Linked DNA regions of Roseateles amylovorans. The protein of the gene in region 3 binds, or shares a complex with, the protein of the main gene of each other region. Links are inferred from orthologs where the notes say so. Each region holds a gene or a part of one and is shown on either strand. Other genes may lie near its edges. The genes, in order: tsaE, tsaB and tsaD.

Region 1 (6,555 bases), 630 kb from region 3 along the record:
CAGCTTCGAGGGCGGCCACTACCGCATCAAGAAAATCTTCCAGGGCGACCGCTGGAATCCGTTCCTCAAGGCGCCGCTCGCCGCGCCCGGCCTGGGGGTGAAGGAAGGCGACTTCCTGATGGCCGTCAACGGCCAGCCGGTCGACGCCGGACACAACCTCTACCAGCAGCTGGAAAACACCGTCGGCAAACCGGTCCAACTGACCGTGGCCAGCGATGCGCAAGGCCGCGGTGCACGGCAGGTGCAGGTCGAGCCCATCGCCAATGAGTCGGCATTGCGCCAATGGGCCTGGATCGACCACAACCGCCAGGAAGTGGATCGGCTCAGCGGCGGCAAAATCGCCTACGTCTATATGCCCGACACGGCCGCCCAAGGCTTCCAACACTTCAACCGCATGTTCTTCGCGCAGGTCGATAAACCCGGCCTGATCGTCGACGACCGCCGCAACGGCGGCGGTCAAGCCGCCAACTACGTCACCGAAGTGCTGGGGCGCCAGTACCTCGGCAGTTGGAAAGACCGCGATGCATTGGTGTTCGATACGCCAGGGGGCGCCATCTATGGGCCCAAAGCCATGCTGGTCGATCAGGACGCCGGGTCGGGCGGGGACTTCATGCCCTACGCGTTCAAGCGGACCGGGTTGGGGCCGTTGATCGGCAAACGCACCTGGGGTGGGCTCATCGGGATCGCGATCAACCCCTCACTCATCGACGGCGGCCAGTTGGTGGTGCCGTACTTCCGGTTCTTCACGCCCGAAGGTGAGTGGCGCATCGAGAACGAAGGCGTCGCGCCCGATATCGAGGTCGACCTCGATCCCGTGGCGGTCAACGCCGGGCGCGATGTGCAGCTTGAAGCCGCCGTCGCCAATGTGCTCGAGCGGCTCAAGTCCTGGAAACCCATTCAACGGACTGAACCGCCAGCCATGCCCACGCAGTTGGGGAAATGACCTGGCTTTGATGTGAGTGCACCGGGGCTTCTTGCCCCGGTTTTTCATTGGGGGTTGAGATTGGGGTTGGTCTTGGGCTTGGGCTTGGGGCGAGCCGGTCGTTTGGCTTTGCCCATTGCCGTCGGGCGGCTCCCATTCGCCACACCCCGCCGGGTCTCGCCCCGGCAGGCGAGTCCCTTTGTCAGCCGACAAAGGAACCAAAACGGCTCGGGTTCGACCCTTTTGCACTCGCTACCCATCGGTCGTCCCTCTCTCGCTATCCGCTCGCGAGACTCCTCCGACGATGCCCTGCCACCCCCACCACCGCCTTACTCGCACCACCTCTCTCTAAACGCTTGCCCGCTGCTCGCGGGACGCGCCAACCGTTCAACGCATTCCTTCACCCATCTCCGACACTCGCCCTCGGCGGGCTCGTCCATGTGAGACTCAATCGCCACACCATGCAGCGTCGCCAATCGCTTCATGCCCGCCCTGTGCCTCCTTGAGGGCGCACGCGCCAGCGCGTAGGGGGGAGCCATTCCCTCGGCGCGCATCACCTCGCAGTGCGCTACCCCCAACCAAGCGAAGCCCGCAGAACCGGCTCTGCCGGGCCGAAGGGCTTGCCCCTTGAGGGCGCGCGCGGCAGCGCGTAGGGGGAGCCCTTCCCTCGGCGCGCATTACCCCGCAGTGCGCTACCCCCAACCAAGCGAAGCCCGCGGAACCGGCTCCGCCGGGCCGCTGGGCTTGCCCCCTTGAGGGGGCGCGCGCAAGCGCGTAGGGGGGAGCCCTACAAGGCTCGATGGCGGGAGGCGAGGGGCGGGTTTTTGGAGAAGTAGCGGGCAATGCCCGTCGCCAGGGCGCGCACCAGGTCGTTCTGGTAGTCCGGGTCGCGCAGCTTGGCCTCTTCTTCCGGGTTGGAGATGAACGCGGTCTCCACCAGAATCGACGGCACGTCCGGCGCCTTCAGCACCGCAAAACCCGCCTGCTCAACGTTGCGCTTGTGCAGCTTGCCCACTTTGCCAATCTGGCTCAGCACCTCGCTGCCCAGCTTCAGGCTGTCCTTGACCTGCGCCGAGGTGCTCATGTCCAGCATCGCCCGCAGCACGCCGTCATCCTTGACCGCCTTGCTGTTGACACCCCCAATGACGTCCGCCGCGTTCTCCTTGTTGGCCATCCACCGCGCCGCCGTGGAACTGGCCGCACCGGTCGACAACGCAAACACCGACGCACCCTTGGCCTTGGGCGTGATGAAGGCATCCGCATGGATGGACACAAACAGATCCGCCTGCACCCGACGCGCCTTGCGCACCCGGTCCGGCAGCGGGACAAAGAAGTCCGCGTCGCGGGTCATCATCACCCGGATCTTCGGATTGCTGTTGAGCCGGTCCCGCAGCTTCAGGCCGATCGCCAGCACCACGTCCTTCTCCTTGAGCCCGCTCGGACCAATGGCGCCCGGATCCTCGCCACCATGGCCCGGATCGATCGCAATGACGATCAGCCGATCCAGCTTGGCCTGACTCATCTCCGGCGCCGTTTCCTTCAGCGGCGTGGTCGGCGGCGGCGGCGCATGCTGCGCCACCACCGGGGCGCTGGGGCGCGGCGCCGGGGGCAGGGCGGCACTGGCGGCCTTGTCAGCCGCCGCCGCAGCCGTGCTGGCCGCAGACTGCGGTCGGTCGATACGGCCGATCATCTCGCCCAGCGCATCCTGCACCGACTGCGCCGCCGCACGCTCCGCCGCTTCCTTTTCCAGCACCAGCTCCAGCAGCGGGTCACGCTCCTGCGCCGGATGCAGATCCAGCACCAACCGGTTCTTGTAGGCCGCCACCGGCTCGATGGTGAACACCTGCGGCGCCACCGCCTGCTTCAGGTCGAGCACGATGCGCACCACCCGCGGCTGGTTCTGGCCCACCCGCACTGCCGCAATGTAGGGATCGTCCGGCTTCACCTTGCCCAGCAGCTCGCGCAGCCCCTGGCTCAGTTCCAGACCGTCGATGTCAATCACCAAACGGTCCGGATGGGTGGCCAGAAAACTCTTGGCCGCCAGCGGACGATCGGATTCGAGCGTCACCCGGGTGTAGTCGTCCGCCGGCCAGACCCGCACCGCCACGATGGTCGCCGAACTCGCCGCCCAGGCCGAGCTGACCGGCAGAAGCGGCACCACCGGCACGCTCAGCACCAGGGCGCCCATGCGGCCCAGCGCGCGTCGGCGGCCGCGGGTGGTCGCCGCGGAACGGGCGTCATCGGTCGGGCCGAAGGGGAATCGCTTGGAATCTCCGCTCATGCGTGTCAGGCTTGCAGGATGTGGGCCAGGTCCAGCAGCAGCGCCTGGCCGCGCGCGGTGTGCGCCTCGGCGCGGACCTCGCGGCTGTCGTCGGGCTGGACATCCAGGGTGAGCCGCAGATCAGGCGGCGGCAGCATGCCGGCGGCCTTGGCCGGCCACTCGCTGAGCTTCAGGCCCGGTGCGGCGAACAGGTCGCGAAAGCCCGCGTCCTCCCACTCGCGCGGATCATTGAAGCGGTAGAAATCGAAATGATGGGCCGGCAGCCCGTTCAGCGACGGCGGCAGGTAGTCCTCCACCACCGCGTAGCTGGGACTCTTGATGCGACCGGTCACGCCCAGCGCACGCAGCAGGTGGCGCACCAGGCTGGTCTTGCCGGCACCGAGCCCGCCTTCGAGCTCGATGCTCAAGTCCGCGATCTGCGGACAGCCGGCCAGCGCCTGCGCAAAACGTTCACAGGCGGGCTCGTCGGGCCAGCGGAACTGGCGGGTTTCTAGAATGCTCAAAACCTATGGAATCCTTGCTGAACGACAACCACCCCGATGCCGCATCGGTCACCCCCCGCGACCCCGCCGCGCTCGCAGCGTTGATGGTCGAGGTTCGCGCCTGGGCACTCGAGCTCGGATTCTCACAGATTGGGGTGGCACACGTCGATTTGAGTGGTGCGGAAGCCGGACTGCAAGCGTGGCTGCAGGCCGGCTTTCATGGCGAGATGCACTACATGGCCGCCCACGGCCTCAAGCGCGCCCGGCCGTCCGAGCTGGTGCCCGGCACCCTCAGCGTGTTGACCGCCCGCATGGACTACCTGCCGGCCACGCTGGGCGAGGACTGGCAGCAGCGCGAATGGGCCACCATGGCCGATCCCACCCATGCCCAGGTCTCGCTCTACGCCCGGGGCCGGGACTATCACAAGGTGCTGCGCCAGCGGCTGCAGCAACTGGCGGATCGGCTGCAGCAGGCCGTCGGCCCGCTGGGTCACCGGGTGTTCACCGATTCGGCGCCGGTGCTGGAGGTCGAACTGGCGAGTCGATCGGGCATCGGCTGGCGCGGCAAGCACACCCTGACGCTGCACCGCGACAGCGGCTCCATGTTCTTCCTCGGCGAGATCTATCTGGACCTCGCCCTGCCGCCCAGCGAGCCGGTGACCGCCCATTGCGGCCAATGCCGCGCCTGCCTGGACGCCTGTCCCACTGGCGCGATCGTGGCGCCGTACCGGCTTGATGCACGGCGCTGCATCAGCTATCTGACGATCGAGCAGGACGGCCCGATTCCCGTCGAGCTGCGGCCCGCCCTCGGCAATCGGATCTACGGCTGCGACGATTGCCAACTGGTGTGCCCGTGGAACAAATTCGCGCGGCGCAATGCGCTGCCGGACTTCGACTGGCGTGAGCCGCTCGGCCATGCCGGCCTGCTGGACCTGTGGGCCTGGGACGAAGCGACCTTCCTCAAGCGCACCGAAGGGTCGGCCATCCGCCGCATCGGCCATGCCCGCTGGCGGCGCAACCTCGCGGTGGCCCTGGGCAATGCGCTGCGACAAGACCTGGCACCGGCGCTGCGGGAGCGGATGCGGGCGGCGCTGGTGGCGAAGCGCCTAGAGGCAACGCCGTTGGTCGCCGAGCACATCGATTGGGCGCTGGCGCAGACGCCGGAGGCGGCGCGCTAATTCAGCGGCGTCGCCTGCAACCACAGGGGCAACACCACCATGCCCAGCAAGGTGGAGACGGTGACCAACCCCGCCACGAACGGACCGTTGCCGCCCATCCGGACCGCCAGCACATAGGCGCTGGAGGCGGTGGGCATGGCCGCGAAGGCCAGCAGGATCTGTGCTTGCGGCAGCGGCAAGGCCAGCAGCCGCGCCAGCAGCAAGGCCCACAGCGGCAGGATCAGGTGCCGGATCGACAGCAGCGCCACCGCCAGCCGCGGAGCGTCCTTCAGCGCGCCCAGCCGCAAGCCGGCCCCCACGGCCATCAAGCCCAGGGGCAGGGCGGCCAGGCCGATCCGCTGCAACGTGATGGCCGCAGGCTCCGGCAGGCGCAGGCCGCTGAGATTGGCGGCCAGGCCGCCCAAGGTCGCAATGATCAGCGGATTGCGCGCCAGCTCCTTCAGATAGCCATGTCCCCCGTGCCGCGCCAGCGGCCACACCGCCGCCACATTGGCCACCGGCACGCAGATCGCCGCGATCATCGCGATCCAGGCCACGCCTTGCGGGCCTTGCAGCCGTTCAGCCAGCGCGAGCGCCACGAAGGAATTGAACCGGAAGGCCACCTGCACGCCGGAGGCATGGGCCCGGGCATCCACGCCCGGCGCCAGCCCCAGTGCATAGGCCAGCGCGATGCCGCCGATCATCACCGCCAATCCGCCGACCAGCAGCAACACCGTGTCCGCCGGCTGCAGCGTGCTGCGGGAGATGGAATTGAACAGCAGCACCGGGAAGAGCAGGAAATACACCAGCTTTTCAGCGGCCTCCCAGAGGGGGCGGTCCAGTGCGGTGTAGCGACACAGCAGAAACCCGGCAACAATCAACAGGAAATCGGGCAGAAGCAGCAACATTGGAAGCTCGGAACAGGTTTTGCCGAGTGTGCCAGCCGGAGGTCGCCCGACTGGACAGGTTTTGCGGCCTTCTACGTAGTTCCGCTAGCGCGTGCGACACGTGACCCTACGTAAGCTGTTCCGATTGACAGTCCCACTTCGAAAGACGAGGAGTCCATGAACCGTCGCAACATCGTCCAACGCAGTCTGATCCTGGGTACGCTGAGTGTGTGCAGCACGCTGGCCCTGGCGCAGTCCTATCCCAACAAGCCGGTGAAGCTGGTGGTGCCCTTCGCGCCGGGCGGCACGACCGACATCATCGCCCGCGTGGTGGCCCAGAACATCAGCGGTCCGCTGGGCCAGACGATGATCGTCGAGAACAAGGCCGGTGGCGGCGGCATCATCGGTGCCAACGACACCGCCAAGTCCGCGCCGGACGGCTATTCGCTGGGCGTGGCCACGGTTTCCACCACCGCCACCAATCCGGCGATCAATCCGAAGACGCCGTACAACCCGCTCACCGACTTCACGCCCATCATCAACCTGGCTGCCACGCCCAACGTGCTGGCGGTGCATCCGTCGTTCCCGGCCAAGGACTACAAGGGCTTCATCGCCGAGATGAAGAAGAGCCCGGGCAAGTACAGCTACTCGACCTCCGGCACCGGCGGCATCGGCCATCTGCAGATGGAGCTCTACAAGAGCCTGACCGGTGTGTTCGTCACCCACATCCCGTACCGCGGTGCGGGCCCGGCGCTCAACGACACCGTCGCCGGCCAGGTGCCGATGATCTTCGACAACCTGCCCTCGGCACTGCCCTTCATCAAGG
Region 2 (6,802 bases), 2.8 Mb from region 3 along the record:
CGTGCACCGTCAATCCGATCTGGAACCAATCCCTGGCCAGCGATTTCGGTTTGGTGTTCAAAGAATGCAATACGTCCAACTTGGCCGCGACGACGGGTGTCATGTACGCCGCAGCGGGGGCAAAGGTGGCGGATGTGGCCGCACAGATCGATCGCCAGTTCGCGCTCGATGGCTTCAACGGCAAGGACCTGGTCACCGTGCTGGCCGGCGCCAACGACATCCTGGAGCTCTACGGACAGTTCGGCGCCCAGGATGCCAACACGCTTGGCAACGCCGCCGAAGCGCGGGGTGAAGCGCTGGCTGCTCAGGTCAACCGCATCGCCAATGGCGGCGGCAAGGTCATCCTGTCGACCATGCAGGACATCGGCTACACGCCCTATGCGGTGAAGGAAAAGGCAGCCCATGCCGACACCGACCGCGCGGCGCTGCTGAGCGAGCTGTCCCGCCGCTTCAATGTCGGCCTGCGTCTGAAGATCATCAACGACGGCCGGATGATCGGCCTGATCCTGTCCGATGAGCTGACCCAGACCATGGCGAGATACCCGTCGTCCTATGGCATGAGCAATTCCACCGACGCGGCTTGCCTGACCAGCGCGCTGCCGCCGGTCTGCACCGACAAGACCCTGGCGACCAACGCCACCGCCACCACCTGGATGTGGGCCAGTGACACGCTGCTGGCGCCCGGCGCGCATGCGTACATCTACAACTCGGCGCGGACCCGGGCGAGGAACAACCCGTTCTGATCCGTCGACGAGGCGGCGGCGCCTGAGTGCCGCTGCCGTACGGAACACGACGCGCGTGGATCGCGTCACCCTAAAGGGCCAGGCGTTGCTGCCGGCCCTTTTTTCATGGGCGCTGGGATCGACGATGTCGCGCATCGACCCACGCATTTGGGTGGGAATAAACCGCCCGCCGACAGGCATGTGGGGTTGCTATCGCACAGTCATGACAACACTGTTGCAGATGCGCCTCGTCCTGGTGTCGGGCCCCCTCGAGACCCTGGCATGCTGACGGCGTGTCAGGGTTTTTACGTTTAAGTACGTGGATTGCCCTGCCCTTATAGTGACCGCTTAGAAAAACGAACGACCGTTCGATTTGGTGCCCCCACTTCTCCCCCGGGGAGCACAGCCGACGGAGACAACCCTGGAGAAGTCTGAATGAAAAGCCAATTCACCCTGGGCGGCCTGGCCTTGGCCGCTTCGGTTCTGCTGACCGCTTGCGGCGGCGGCACCGATGAATCTCGCGACGATCCGCCGCCTGCCCGTGGCACGCTGATGCTGGGCCTGCTGGCCGCTCCCACCGTGACCAAGGCGACGATCGACGCCGGCACGACCGCCAAGGGCGTCATCGCCCTGGCCGGCGCGGCCAAGTGCGATGTCGAGATCCGCTACGTCTACTACATGACGCGTGATCCGCAGGGCAATCCCGCCACCGCCTCCGCGGGTGTGTTTGTGCCGTCGGGCACCGATGCCGCCTGCTCCGGCCAGCGTCCGGTGGTGCTCTATGCCCACGGCACGACGACCGACAAGGCCTTCAACATGGCCCAGGTCGACACGAACGCCGAAGGCTCGCTGGTGATGGCGTTCTATGCCGCCCAGGGCTTCATCGTCGTGGCCCCGAACTACATGGGCTATGACCGCTCCGGCCTGCAGTACACGCCCTATCTGAATGCCGAGTCGTCGGCGATCGACATGGTCGACGGCCTGCGCGCAGCCAAGGCGCACCTGGCCGTGGAAGGCGCCTCCAAGCCCTCGTCCAAGCTGCTGATCACCGGTTACTCGCAGGGCGGCCACGTGGCCATGGCCACGCAGAAAGTCATCGAGCGTGACTACGCGTCCGAGTTCACCGTGACCGCCGCAGGTCCGATGTCCGGCCCGTACAACCTGGTGAAGATGGGCGACGCCGTCACCGGCGGCACCATCAACGCCGGTGCAACGCTGTTCCTGCCGCTGCAGCTGACCAGCTACCAGAAGGCCTACGGCAACATCTACAGCAGCCCGACCGAGGTCTATCAATCGCCGTACGCGGCCACCGCCGAGACCCTGTTCCCGTCGACCGAATCCCTCACCCAGCTGATCACCGAAGGCAAGCTGCCCGCAGACGCCACCTTCACCAAGCTGTTCGGCACCGGCGGCCTGCTGACGGATTCGTTCCGTACCGGCTATGCAGCCTCCAACTTCCGCAAGGCGCTGCAGACCAACACGCTGCTGGGCTGGACCCCGAAGGCCCCGATGGCGATGTGCGGCGGTGCCCAGGATCCGACCGTGTTCTTCTTCAACACCACCGATGCCCAGGCGGACTTCCTGAGCCGCGGCAAGGCCTACCCGGCCTTCAACCTGGAATCGCGCGCGACGTTGCCGGCCGGTGCGTCGGGTGACCTCGTCTACGGTGGATTCCAGCAGGCCAAGGCCGCCGCCGGTACCGGCGCCACCGCCGCTTACCACGGCACCCTGGTGCCGCCTTTCTGCAACGCCCTGGTGCGCGGCTACTTCCAGACGGTCCTGGCCGCCGGCCAGTAAGCCAAGGCGATCAGCAAGGAGACACGAGTCATGAAGAAGAACATTTCCCTCATCCTGGGCGCGGCGCTGCTGGCCATGGCCGGCGCGGCAAGCGCCGAGGAGGCCGCTGTCGGCAGCCACACCTTCTATCTGGGCCTGGCCCACATCGATGTGAACAGCAAGGCCGCGCCGCTGTCCGGCAACAAGGCCTTCCCGGCGCCGGGCGCGCAGATCCGCGTCGGCAATGCGACCACGACCGGCTTCGGCTATGTCTATCGCATGACCGATCGCCTGAGCGGCGAAGTGGTGCTGGGCATTCCGCCCTCGCACAAGATCTACGGCAACGGCGTGCTGGCCAATGCCGGCCAGATCGCCGTGGTGCGTCAGATGCCGCCGACGGTGTTCCTGAACTACCACTTCAAGGAAGTGCTGCCCAAGCTGCACCCCTTTGTCGGCGTGGGTCTGAACTACACCTACTTCGAGAAGAAGCGCAGCACGCCCACCGGTGACGCGATCAGTGGCGGTCCGACCCGCATCACGCTGACCAACTCCTGGGGGCCGGCCGCGCATGCGGGCTTCGTGGTTCAGTACGGACGCAACTGGTCGCTGGTCGGCACCATGGCCTATGCCGATGTGCGCAGCACCATGCGGTCGTACACGACCACCAAGGACGGCGTCGAGGAACTGAGCACGAAGATCAACTTCCGCCCGGTCGTCACCTCTTTGTCGCTCGGCTACACCTTCTAACCGGGGGGATCGCCCCGACGGGCCCATCCAGGGCCGATACACTTGCCGCATGAGCGTGTTGCTGGCCCTGGATAGCTCGACCGAACACATGGCTCTGGCCCTCGTTGGCCAGGGCCATGTTGCATTTGTGGACGCCGATGGCGGGGCCCAGGCCTCGCAACGGCTGGTGCCCGACGCCATGGCGTTGCTGCGCCAGGCCGGACTGACGCTCGCCCAGGTGGATGCGGTCGCCTTTGGTCGAGGGCCCGGCGCCTTCACCGGCTTGCGCACCGCCTGCTCGGTCGCCCAGGGTCTGGCCTTTGGCGCCAGCAAGCCGGTGCTGAGCCTGGACAGCTTGATGCTGGTCGCCGAGGACGCCCGACAGCAGGCGCTCGTGGCCGCCTCCGCCTCCGCCTCCGCCTCCGCCGCCGTCCAGACCGCTCCAGCAACGCCCGATTCCGCCGTCGATGCCGTTTCGACTGCCGACGCTGATGCTGATGCTGATGCGCCCGATGCCGGCCTCGACGTCTGGGTCGCGATGGATGCCCGCATGAATCAGATCTACGCTGGCCGCTATCAATGGGACGGCCGCGCCTGGCACACCGTGGTGGCGCCGATGCTGATTGACCCGGAGCCGCTGCAAGCGCTGTGGCTCGATCAGCCGGCCGCCTGCGTGGCTGGCACCGCCTTGCTGGCGTTTGCGCTCGACACCGGGTCGGCTCGTCGCGTCGAACACACCGTGTCGCGTGCCCGCGCGCTCGGCGCGCTGGCGCAGCAGGCCTGGGCCCAGGGGCGCGCCGAAGACCCGGCCCATGCGCTGCCGCTGTATGTGCGCGACAAGATCGCCCAGACAACCGACGAGCGCGAACAGGCCAAGGCCGCGGCGAACGCCCTTCAAACGCCCCCGGGCGTGCCCGCCGCATGAGCGCACAAGCCCGCGAGCTGTTCGCGCCGGCGCCGCTGCAGCCGTTGCAGCCGCTGCGCGCGCTGGACCTGGACGAGGTGATGGCCATCGAGATCCAGGCCTACAGCCATCCCTGGACCCGCGGCAACTTCATCGATTCCATGGCCGCGGGTTATGCCGGCTTCGTGCTGCGCGACGCGCAGGCGCGGCTGTGCGGCTATTTCATGGCGATGCAGGTGATCGACGAGATGCACCTGCTCAACATCACCGTGGCGCCCGATCTGCAGGGCCTGGGACTGGCGCGCCGCATGCTGGACGCCCTGGCGGTGCTGGCCCGCGCCCGTGGTTGCCACCAGGTCTGGCTGGAGGTGCGTGAGAGCAACGCCCGCGCGCGACGCCTTTATGAATGCTACGGCTTTGCCCAAAGTGGCCTGCGCCGTGGTTATTACCCGGCCGCCGACGGTCGAGAAAACGCGCTGCTGATGACGCTGCGCCTGACGGAGCACGAGACATGAGCTGGACCGATCGTCAGCGCGCCATGCTGGAAGCGATGGGCCTGAAGGTCTGGGTGTCGCCGACGGCCGCGGAATCCTTCCTCCCTTCGTCGGTGACGGAGCGTCCGGCGTCGGCCGTCGCGTCGTCAACCGCTGCGCCCGCGCACGCCCCGAGTACAGCCGCCGCACCGTCGACGGCCCTGCGCGAGACCGACAGCGCGGTGGCGTTCGCCGAGAGCCGGCCGGCTGCACCGCCGCCCGCGCCGGTCCGCACACCCGCCACCGCTGCGGCGCCCACGCCGGCCGCCGCACCGCGTCCGATGGCGGAGGTGCTGGCCAAGGTGCTGCCGTCCACCGTGCCGGGCGACACACCGCAGTCGCCAGCGATCGAGAGTGGGCGCGGCCTGCCTCGAGGAACCATCGCCACGCTGGACTGGACCGGCCTGCGCGAGACCGTGGCGCAATGCCGGGCCTGCACGCTGTGCGAGTCGCGCAAACACACCGTGTTCGGTGTCGGCCATGAGCGCGCGCACTGGATGATCGTCGGCGAAGCGCCGGGCGAGCAAGAGGATGAGCAGGGCGAGCCTTTCGTCGGCGCGGCCGGCAAGCTGCTGGACAGCATGCTGCGCTCGATCGGGCTGAGTCGCGACGAGGGGCCACCGGAGCGGCAGGTCTACATCGCCAACACCCTGAAGTGCCGGCCGCCGCGCAACCGCAATCCCGATCCGGCCGAGCTCGCCCAATGCGAGCCCTACCTGCAGCGGCAGATCGAGCTGATCCAGCCGCGCGTGATCATCGCCATGGGCCGCTTCGCGGTGCAGCAGCTGCTCCAGAGCCAAGAGGCCATCGGTCGCCTGCGCGGCCGCGTGCACCGCTATCAGGGTGTGCCGCTGATCGTCACCTATCACCCGGCCTATCTGCTGCGCAACCTGCCGGAGAAGGCCAAGTCCTGGGAAGACCTGTGCCTGGCGTTGAGCACCGTTGAAACGGCGGCCTGAATGAACGCCCCCACCACGCCGCCCGAGCCGTCCGGCCGTCCGCCCCGCCGGACGCCCACCCTCGAGGACCAGGCGGCGCAGTTTCGGCTGCTGGTGGACCATGCCCCCGCGCTGATCGCCTTGTTCGATGCGCACGACCTGAGCTGTCTCTTCGCCAACCGCCAATATGCGCAGCGCTTCGGCCTGGACGAGCAAAGCATCCTGGGTCGCAGCTTTGACGACATCATCGGCGCCGACGCCGCCCGCGAGGTGCAGCCCTACATCGACCAGGTGCTGCGCGATCACCGCAGCGTCAACTATGAGCGTCGCCTGGTGCCGCCCGATGGCGAACCGCGCTGGATCGAAGTCAACCTGGTGCCGCACCTCACGCCGGATGGCCGCGAGGTGAGTGCCGCCTTCGTACTCATCTCCGACATCACCCGCTTCCGCGAGGCCGAACGCGCGATGCGCGAATCGGAGGCGCGTCTGGCGACCTTCATGGAGGCGTCGGTCGAGGGCCTGCTGTTCCATCGCGATGGCGTGATCGCCGATGTGAATCCGTCGCTGTGCGCGCTGATCGGCTATCCGCTGGAGTTATTGATCGGGCGTCGGGCGCTGGAGCTCGTCGCGCCCGACCAGTTGGAGATCGTCCGTGCGGTGATGGAGGCCGGCGACGAGACCCGCTATGAGACCGCGGTGATGCATCGCTCCGGCGAACGGATCCCGGTCGAATTCATCGTCCGCACGCTGTGGCGCAATGGCGAGCGGCTGCGCATGGCCGTGGTGCGCGACATCCGCGAACAACAGGCCGCGCTGGCCCGCATCCATCACCTCGCCCATCACGATCCGTTGACCGGCCTGCTCAATCGCGCGACCTTCATGGAGCGCCTGCGCGAGCGGCTGGCGCGAGGGCCGTCGCAGCGCGCGGCGTTGCTGTTCATCGACCTGGACAATTTCAAGCGGGTCAATGATTCGCTGGGGCATCTGGAAGGCGACCAGGTGCTGCGCACCGTGGCCGACCGCCTGCGCGCCGGTTTGCGGGGCGGGGATCTGGTGGCCCGCTTCGGCGGCGATGAGTTCGTTGTCCTGCTCGAGGATGTGCATCAGCGCAAGGATGTCCAGGTGGTGCTCAATGCGCTGCTGAGTGTGGTGGAAGTGCCGGTGCAGGCCGATGGCCGCGATCTGTCGGTGACGCCCACGATC
Region 3 (6,803 bases):
CGCCATGCACCAGCAGGCTCTCGCCCGGCTGCAGGCGGGCCCGCTCGAAGACATTGCTCCACACGGTGAAGAAGGTCTCCGGCAGGCTCGCCGCCTCGTCCATGCGCCAGCCGGCCGGCACCGGCAGGCATTGCACCACCGGTGCGACGCACAGCTCGGCATAGCCACCACCCGCGACCAGCGCGCAGACGGCATCGCCCACCTTCAGGCCAGCCTCGGCCAGCGCGGCGGCATCGCCAGAGACGATCTCACCCGCCACCTCCAGACCCGGCAGGTCACTGGCGCCCGCCGGAGGCGGATAGGCACCCTTGCGCTGCAGGACATCAGGACGGTTGATGCCGTAGGCGTGTACCCGGATCAAGCACTCCCCTGCCCCGGCGACGGGATCAGGGCGCTCGACCAGTTGCAACACCTCCGGACCACCCGGGTGGCTGATGGCGATCGCCTTCATGACGATTACTCGCCCTGGCCTTCCGGTGCCGAGTGCGCGTGCTGAGGCGCTGCATCACGGTCCAGCAGTGCCTTCATCGACAGCTTGATGCGACCCTTTTCGTCCGTCTCGAGGACCTTGACCTTGACGATCTGGCCTTCGCTCAGGAAGTCGGTCACCTTCTCGACGCGCTGATGGGCGATCTGGCTGATGTGCAGCAGACCGTCCTTGCCCGGCAGGATGTTGACCAGGGCACCGAAGTCGAGGATCTTGGTGACCGCGCCTTCGTAGACCTTGCCGATTTCGGCTTCAGCGGTGATTTCGGCGATGCGCTTCTTGGCGATCTCAGCCTTGGCGCCGTCGGTGGAGGCGATGGTGATCGTGCCGTCTTCGGCGATGTCGATCTGCGTGCCGGTTTCCTCGGTCAGCGCACGAATGGTCGCGCCGCCCTTGCCGATCACGTCACGGATCTTTTCCGGATTGATCTTCATCGTGTACAGGCGAGGCGCGAACTGCGAGATCTCGGCATTGGCCGAACCCATCGCACCGACCATCTTGTCCAGGATGTGCAGACGCGCTTCCTTGGCCTGAGCCAGGGCGACCTGCATGATTTCCTTGGTGATGCCTTGGATCTTGATGTCCATCTGCAGCGCGGTGATGCCGGTGGTGGTGCCCGCGACCTTGAAGTCCATGTCGCCGAGGTGATCTTCATCACCCAGGATGTCGGTCAACACGGCGAAGCGGTTGGCATCCTTGATCAGACCCATGGCGATGCCGGCGACGTGCGCCTTCAGCGGCACGCCAGCATCCAGCAGCGACAGGCAGCCGCCGCAGACCGACGCCATCGACGACGATCCATTGGACTCGGTGATTTCCGAGACCACGCGGATCGAGTACGGGAAGTCTTCCTTGGTCGGCAGCACCGCGACCAGCGCGCGCTTGGCCAGGCGGCCGTGACCGATTTCGCGGCGCTTCGGGCTGCCCACGCGACCGGTTTCGCCGGTGGCGAACGGAGGCATGTTGTAGTGCAGCATGAAGCGCTCGGAGTACTCGCCGGCCAGCGCGTCGATGACTTGCGCGTCACGGTCGGTACCCAGCGTCGCCGCCACCAGGGCCTGCGTCTCGCCACGAGTGAACAGTGCAGAGCCGTGGGCGCGCGGCAACACGCTGTTGCGGATCTCGATCGGGCGGACGGTGCGGGTGTCGCGACCATCGATGCGCGGCTCGCCGGCCAGGATCTGGCTGCGGACGATGCGGGCTTCGATCTCGAACAGCAGACCATCGACCTCGACGCCGTCGAAGGTCACGCCTTCAGCCGTCAGGGCCGCCTTGACCTGCGAATAGGCATCGCGGCAAGCCTGGGTGCGGGCTTGCTTGGAGCGGATCTGGTAGGCCGCGCGCAGCGACTCTTCAGCCAGCGCGGTGACCTTGGCGATGAACGGCTCGTCCTTGGCCGGGGCGACCCAGTCCCAGGAGGCCTTGCCGGCTTCACGGACCAGCTCATTGATCGCGGCGATCGCGATGCGACCTTGCTCATGGCCGTAGACCACGCCGCCCAGCATGATGTCTTCGCTCAGCTGATCGGCTTCGGATTCGACCATCAGCACGGCGCCTTCGGTGCCGGCAACCACCAGATCCAGCTTGGAATCCAGCAGTTGGGTCTTGCCCGGGTTCAGCACGTATTCGCCGTTGATGTAGCCCACGCGGGCGGCACCGATCGGGCCGTTGAACGGGATGCCGGAGATCGACAGCGCAGCGCTCGTGGCGATCAGCGCGGCGATGTCGGCCTGGACTTCCGGATTCAGCGACAGGGTGTGAACGACGACCTGGACTTCATTGAAGAAGCCTTCGGGGAACAGCGGACGAATCGGGCGATCGATCAGGCGCGAGGTCAGGGTCTCCAGCTCGCTGGGACGGCCTTCACGCTTGAAGAAGCTGCCAGGGATCTTGCCGGCCGCGTAGGTCTTCTCGATGTAGTCGACGGTCAGCGGGAAGAAATCCTGGCCGGCCTTGGGGGCCGACTTCGCGACCACGGTGGCCAGCACCACGGTGTCTTCGATGTTCACCAGCACGGCACCGCTGGATTGACGGGCGATCTCGCCGGTCTCCATCGTGACTTGATGGGGGCCCCACTGGAAGCTCTTGACGACCTTGTTGAACATGCTCATTGCATCTCCTCAGTTTGTGCGACCGCTTGCGGTGCGGTGCGAAATACCGGGAGTGAAGCTGGGTTTGGCGGGATGCCATTCCAGAGCGCCTGCTTCGTCGGCCGTCCGACCAAGCGCGTTGGAATGACACAGCAGCGCCACGTCAACTCGACTCCAAGGTGATTGAACCACCCGAATCCGCGCAGCGGGTCGGGCGTTCAGAAACGACAAAGAGCCTGTTGGGTCTCCAGACAGGCTCTTTGCTTTCATGCGCAGATTACTTGCGCAGACCCAGCTTCTGGATCAGCGCGGTGTAGCGGGCTGCGTCCTTGTTCTTCAGGTAGGCCAGCAGGCTCTTGCGCTGGTTGACCATCTTCAGCAGACCGCGACGGCCGTGGTGGTCCTTGGCGTGCAGCTTGAAGTGGGGGGTCAGCTCGTTGATGCGAGCGGTCAGCAGGGCGACCTGGACTTCGGGGGATCCCGTGTCGTTGGCGCTGCGGGCGTTGGCCTTGACGATGTCAGCCTTGCTCAGATCGGCGATGGACATGATGCGTTCCTTGTTCCGGAATGGTTCGGAAGGTCCGCTGGCATAGCCAAATCAGGCATCAGGTGCGCAGACGGTTTCCGAGGTTGACTTGCGGTCACAGGTGAAACCGACCCGTGCCGTGCTAGTTGTCCCCGCCCAGGGTTCCAGGCGGAAACAGCGCGCAGTATACATAACAACGGTGAGCGGCAGCGCGGCCGGATGCGACCTAGTCGACGAGCGCGCCCGATGAAGCCCCTCCGGCGCTCCCTCCGACCGCCACTCAGCCGCGATCCAGACCCGACCATCAGCCTTCAGCCTTCATCCGGCTGCCAGCCAGCCACCAACCAGCCGCCAGCGTCCTGCCAGCCATCAGCCGGCGATCAGCCAGCCCCGATTGCACTGACAAGCGCCACCTGCGCAGACCGACTCACTCCGGACGGCGCATCCGGCACGCCGTCGGCTGCTGCGCCTGACCCGCCTCCAGGTACCGCAGCGTGCGGAAGCCGACCCCGGAGCCTTCATTGTCATGCGGCACTCCGGCTTCGCCCACTCGCCGCATCACGCTCACATACAGCGGCTGCTGGAGCTGGTGGTCCGTGGGACGCATCCAGCCTTGATGCGCCACACCCAGCGGCCGGCCATCCAGCCGCAGACCCTCCAGGGCTTTCGCGACGCGGATGGGATCATCGCTGCCGGCCTTCTCCATCGCGGCCACCAGCATCTCCACCATCAATTGCATCCGCGCATGCAGATAGTCGTGCTCCGGCTTCGGAAACCGCTGCCGAAACGCGGCATAGAAGCGCTCCGAATCCGGCGTTCCGACGTTGGGATGCCATTCCGCCACCGCCAGGACCCGGTCGACACCCGCCTCACCCAGCACACCAGGCACACCCAGAGCGTTGCCGTAGAAGGTGTAGAAGCGCGTGTCCAGTCCCAGGTCCTTGGCCGCCTTGATTAGCAAAGTCAGATCGTTGCCCCAGTTGCCGGTGAGCACCGCCTGAGCTCCGCTGCTGCGGATCTTCGAGGCATAGGGCATGAAGTCCTTCACCCGGCCAAGGGGGTGCAGGTCGTCGCCGACGATCTGCAAGTCCGGACGGCGCTGAGCCAGCATCGCCCTCGCCTGCCGCTGCAGATGCTGACCGAAGCTGTAGTCCTGGTTGATCAGGTAGAGCGTCTTGAGCTGGCGATCCTGCGCAATCACCTCCACCAGGGCGGCCAGGCGCATGTCGGTGTCGGCATCGAAGCGGAAGTGCCAGAAGCTGCATTGCGCGTTGGTGAGCGCAGGGTCGACGGCCGCGTAGTTCAGAAAGAGCGCGCGATGCTCAGGTTCCCGGGCGTTGTGCTTGTCGAGTGCCGCAATCAGCGCGCCCGCTACCGCGGAGCTGTTGCCCTGAAGCACCACCCGCACCCCCTGGTCGGTGGCCGCGCGCAGCATCGACAGCGACTCCTCGACCGAGCCCTTGCTGTCAAACCGCAGCAGCGCGAGGGGCCGCGCCCCACCCGGCAACTTCACGCCGCCACGGGCATTGATGCGCTCGGTCGCCCAGACCAGATTGCGAAACACCGCCTCGCCGCCGTTGCCCAGCGGCCCGGACAACCCTTCGATCAACGCCAACCGGATCGGCTCTGCGGCGCTGACGCTCGACGGCAGCGCCGACGCCATCGCCACCATCGCGGCGGCCAGCAGCGCCACGGCACCCCTGCCCTGCGGTCTCACAGCAGCGCCAGGTCCCAACGCGGCCGCACCTCGAAGCCTCCACCGCGGGTCAGACTCGCCATGTCGCGCTGCAAGCGAAGGCCAGCCGCCAGCGCAATCATGGCGCCGTTGTCGGTACACAGATGAAGCTCCGGATAGTGCACCCGCACCCGGCGTTTGTCGCAGGCCGCATTCAGGACCTCGCGCAAGGACTTGTTGGCACCGACGCCGCCCGCCACCACCAGCCGCTTTAGGCCGGTCTCCTTCAACGCCAGCAGCGACTTCTTGACCAGCACTTCGACGATCGCCGCCTGTGTGGACGCCGCCAGATCCGCACGTTGCCCGTCGGTCATGCCGCCGGCCTGCTGCTCCAGCTTGCGCACCTGGGTGAGCACGGCCGTCTTCAATCCCGCGAAACTGAAGTCCGGCTTGCCGCTGTGCAGCAACGGGCGCGGCAAGGCATAGGCGTCATCGCAGCCGGATTCAGCCAGACGGGACAGGTGCGGTCCGCCCGGATAGGGCAAACCCATCAGCTTGGCGGACTTGTCGAAGGCTTCGCCAGCAGCGTCGTCGATGGTTTCACCCAGCAGTTCATAGGTGCCGACATCATCCACCCGCATCAGCTGGGTATGCCCACCAGACACCAGCAAGGCCACGAACGGGAACTCCGGCGGATCGGCCGACAGGAACGGCGAGAGCAGATGCCCCTCCAGGTGATGGACGCCCATCACCGGCCGGTCCAGCGCCGCACCCAAGGAGGCCGCGACACCCGCCCCCACCAGCAGCGCACCGGCCAGCCCGGGGCCCTGGGTATAGGCCACCACATCCACGTCGGACAGCGACAGCCCCGAGCCCGCCAGGACCTCCCGGGTCAGCGGCAGCACACGCCGGATGTGGTCGCGCGAGGCCAGCTCCGGCACCACACCGCCGTAGGCCTGATGCATGCTGATCTGGCTGTGCAGCGCATGCGCGAGCAGGCGCGGGACGCCGTCGCCGGACGCGTCGACCAGCGCCACGCCGGTTTCGTCGCAAGAGGATTCGATGCCCAGGACACGCATGAGGTCAGTCGCTCCGGCGGCGGATCAGTGGTTTTCCTTGGCGTGATTGATGGAGTACTTGGGGATCTCCACCGTCACATCCTTGTTGGACAGGATCGCCTGGCAGGCCAGGCGCGAATTCGGCTCCAGCCCCCAGGCCCGATCCAGCATGTCTTCTTCGTTCTCCTCCATCTCGGAGAGCGAGGCAAAGCCCTCGCGAACGATCACGTGGCAGGTGGTGCAGGCACAGACCTGGTCGCACGCATGCTCGATGTCCACATGATGATCCAGCAGCGCCTCGCAGATGGACGTGCCGGACGGCGCCTCGATGGTCTTGCCCTCGGGCGCGTATTCGGGATGGGGGAGGATCTTGATGACGGGCATGGGAGAGGTCCTTGGGGCTTGCTGCTGCTGGCGTCCGGCGTCGCTGTGCGTCGTTCCGTGTCGTTGTGCGTCAGGCTGCGGCGTTGTGCGGCGTTGTGCGGCGTTGTGCGTCGTTGCGTGTGCTGAGGGCGAGATGATCAGGCCGTCAGACCTGATCAATGCTGCGTCCGGTCAAAGCTTGCTGGATGCCGCGATTCATCCGCGCGGCAGCGAAACCTTCCGTGCCTTTGGCCAGGGCTTCGACCGACGCATTGATGGCGTCGGCGTCCTCGCCCTGGGCCAGGGCCCGCACCTCGGCCTCCAGCGTCGCGATCGCGGCCCGCTCACCGTCCTCGAGCAGATCGCCATCGGCCTGCAAAGCGGAAGCGGTGGCCAGCAGCATGCGCTCGGCATCCACCCGGGCCTCGCGCAACTTGCGCGCCAGCATGTCGGATTCTGCGCTGGCGAACCCTTCCCGCAGCATGCCGGCGATCTGGTCGTCCGACAGGCCGTAACTCGGCTTGACCTGCACAGCGGCTTCCACGCCGGAGCCCAGCTCGCGGGCGGACACGCTCAGCAGGCCATCCGCATCCACCTGGAAGGT

Evidence for each region.
Region 1: the proteins of tsaD (region 3) and tsaE are in contact, whole or in part, in a crystal structure (PDB 6N9A), measured with the Thermotoga maritima proteins. The link is inferred for Roseateles amylovorans from one-to-one orthologs. Residues at the interface, in WP_004082750.1 of Thermotoga maritima: Cys10, Asp11, Arg49, His50, Leu82, Gly84, Gly135, Gly136, Glu154, Thr155, Leu156, Asp157, Asp158, Ser159, Glu162, Asp165, Lys166, Arg169, Leu170, Tyr175, Lys213, Thr214, Leu217, Tyr218, Gln221, Arg222, Asn324; in WP_004082108.1 of Thermotoga maritima: Leu37, Gly38, Lys46, Lys57, Val59, Lys60, Ser61, Thr63, Phe64, Thr65, Leu66, Met67, Val69, Pro71, Tyr82, Arg83, Leu84, Asp86, Asp88, Phe89, Asp93, Ile128, Asp130, Glu131, Arg134.
Region 2: the proteins of tsaD (region 3) and tsaB are in contact, whole or in part, in a solved structure (PDB 4WQ4), measured with the Escherichia coli proteins. The link is inferred for Roseateles amylovorans from one-to-one orthologs.

Annotation. Positions count from the first base shown.
Region 1 is NZ_CP104562.2:4,198,604-4,205,158, reverse strand. The notes cover bases 1,958-4,675. They hold tsaE (tRNA (adenosine(37)-N6)-threonylcarbamoyltransferase complex ATPase subunit type 1 TsaE), read right to left. Parts: upstream 3,707-4,675; coding sequence 3,209-3,706; downstream 1,958-3,208. Other genes in these bases: queG (tRNA epoxyqueuosine(34) reductase QueG), read left to right, coding at 3,790-4,675; N4261_RS17380 (N-acetylmuramoyl-L-alanine amidase), read right to left, coding at 1,958-3,110. Also shown: N4261_RS17385 (S41 family peptidase), read left to right, coding at 1-943; more of N4261_RS17380, read right to left, coding at 1,710-1,957; more of queG, read left to right, coding at 4,676-4,863; N4261_RS17365 (AEC family transporter), read right to left, coding at 4,860-5,750; N4261_RS17360 (tripartite tricarboxylate transporter substrate binding protein BugE), read left to right, coding at 5,907-6,555. UniProt on the Escherichia coli protein: Required for the formation of a threonylcarbamoyl group on adenosine at position 37 (t(6)A37) in tRNAs that read codons beginning with adenine.
Region 2 is NZ_CP104562.2:789,328-796,129, forward strand. What follows is about bases 2,257-5,221. They hold tsaB (tRNA (adenosine(37)-N6)-threonylcarbamoyltransferase complex dimerization subunit type 1 TsaB), read left to right. Parts: upstream 2,257-3,294; coding sequence 3,295-4,149; downstream 4,150-5,221. Other genes in these bases: N4261_RS03460 (alpha/beta hydrolase family protein), read left to right, coding at 2,257-2,519; N4261_RS03465 (OmpW/AlkL family protein), read left to right, coding at 2,550-3,245; rimI (ribosomal protein S18-alanine N-acetyltransferase), read left to right, coding at 4,146-4,643; N4261_RS03480 (uracil-DNA glycosylase), read left to right, coding at 4,640-5,221. In the rest of the region: N4261_RS03455 (SGNH/GDSL hydrolase family protein), read left to right, coding at 1-743; more of N4261_RS03460, read left to right, coding at 1,158-2,256; more of N4261_RS03480, read left to right, coding at 5,222-5,620; N4261_RS03485 (putative bifunctional diguanylate cyclase/phosphodiesterase), read left to right, coding at 5,621-6,802. UniProt on the Escherichia coli protein: Required for the formation of a threonylcarbamoyl group on adenosine at position 37 (t(6)A37) in tRNAs that read codons beginning with adenine.
Region 3 is NZ_CP104562.2:3,562,606-3,569,408, forward strand. What follows is about bases 3,838-6,803. They hold tsaD (tRNA (adenosine(37)-N6)-threonylcarbamoyltransferase complex transferase subunit TsaD), read right to left. Parts: upstream 5,858-6,803; coding sequence 4,817-5,857; downstream 3,838-4,816. Other genes in these bases: N4261_RS14735 (branched-chain amino acid ABC transporter substrate-binding protein), read right to left, coding at 3,838-4,775; fdx (ISC system 2Fe-2S type ferredoxin), read right to left, coding at 5,882-6,220; hscA (Fe-S protein assembly chaperone HscA), read right to left, coding at 6,366-6,803. Outside these bases: N4261_RS14720 (NAD(P)H-quinone oxidoreductase), read right to left, coding at 1-451; pnp (polyribonucleotide nucleotidyltransferase), read right to left, coding at 457-2,598; rpsO (30S ribosomal protein S15), read right to left, coding at 2,855-3,124; more of N4261_RS14735, read right to left, coding at 3,531-3,837.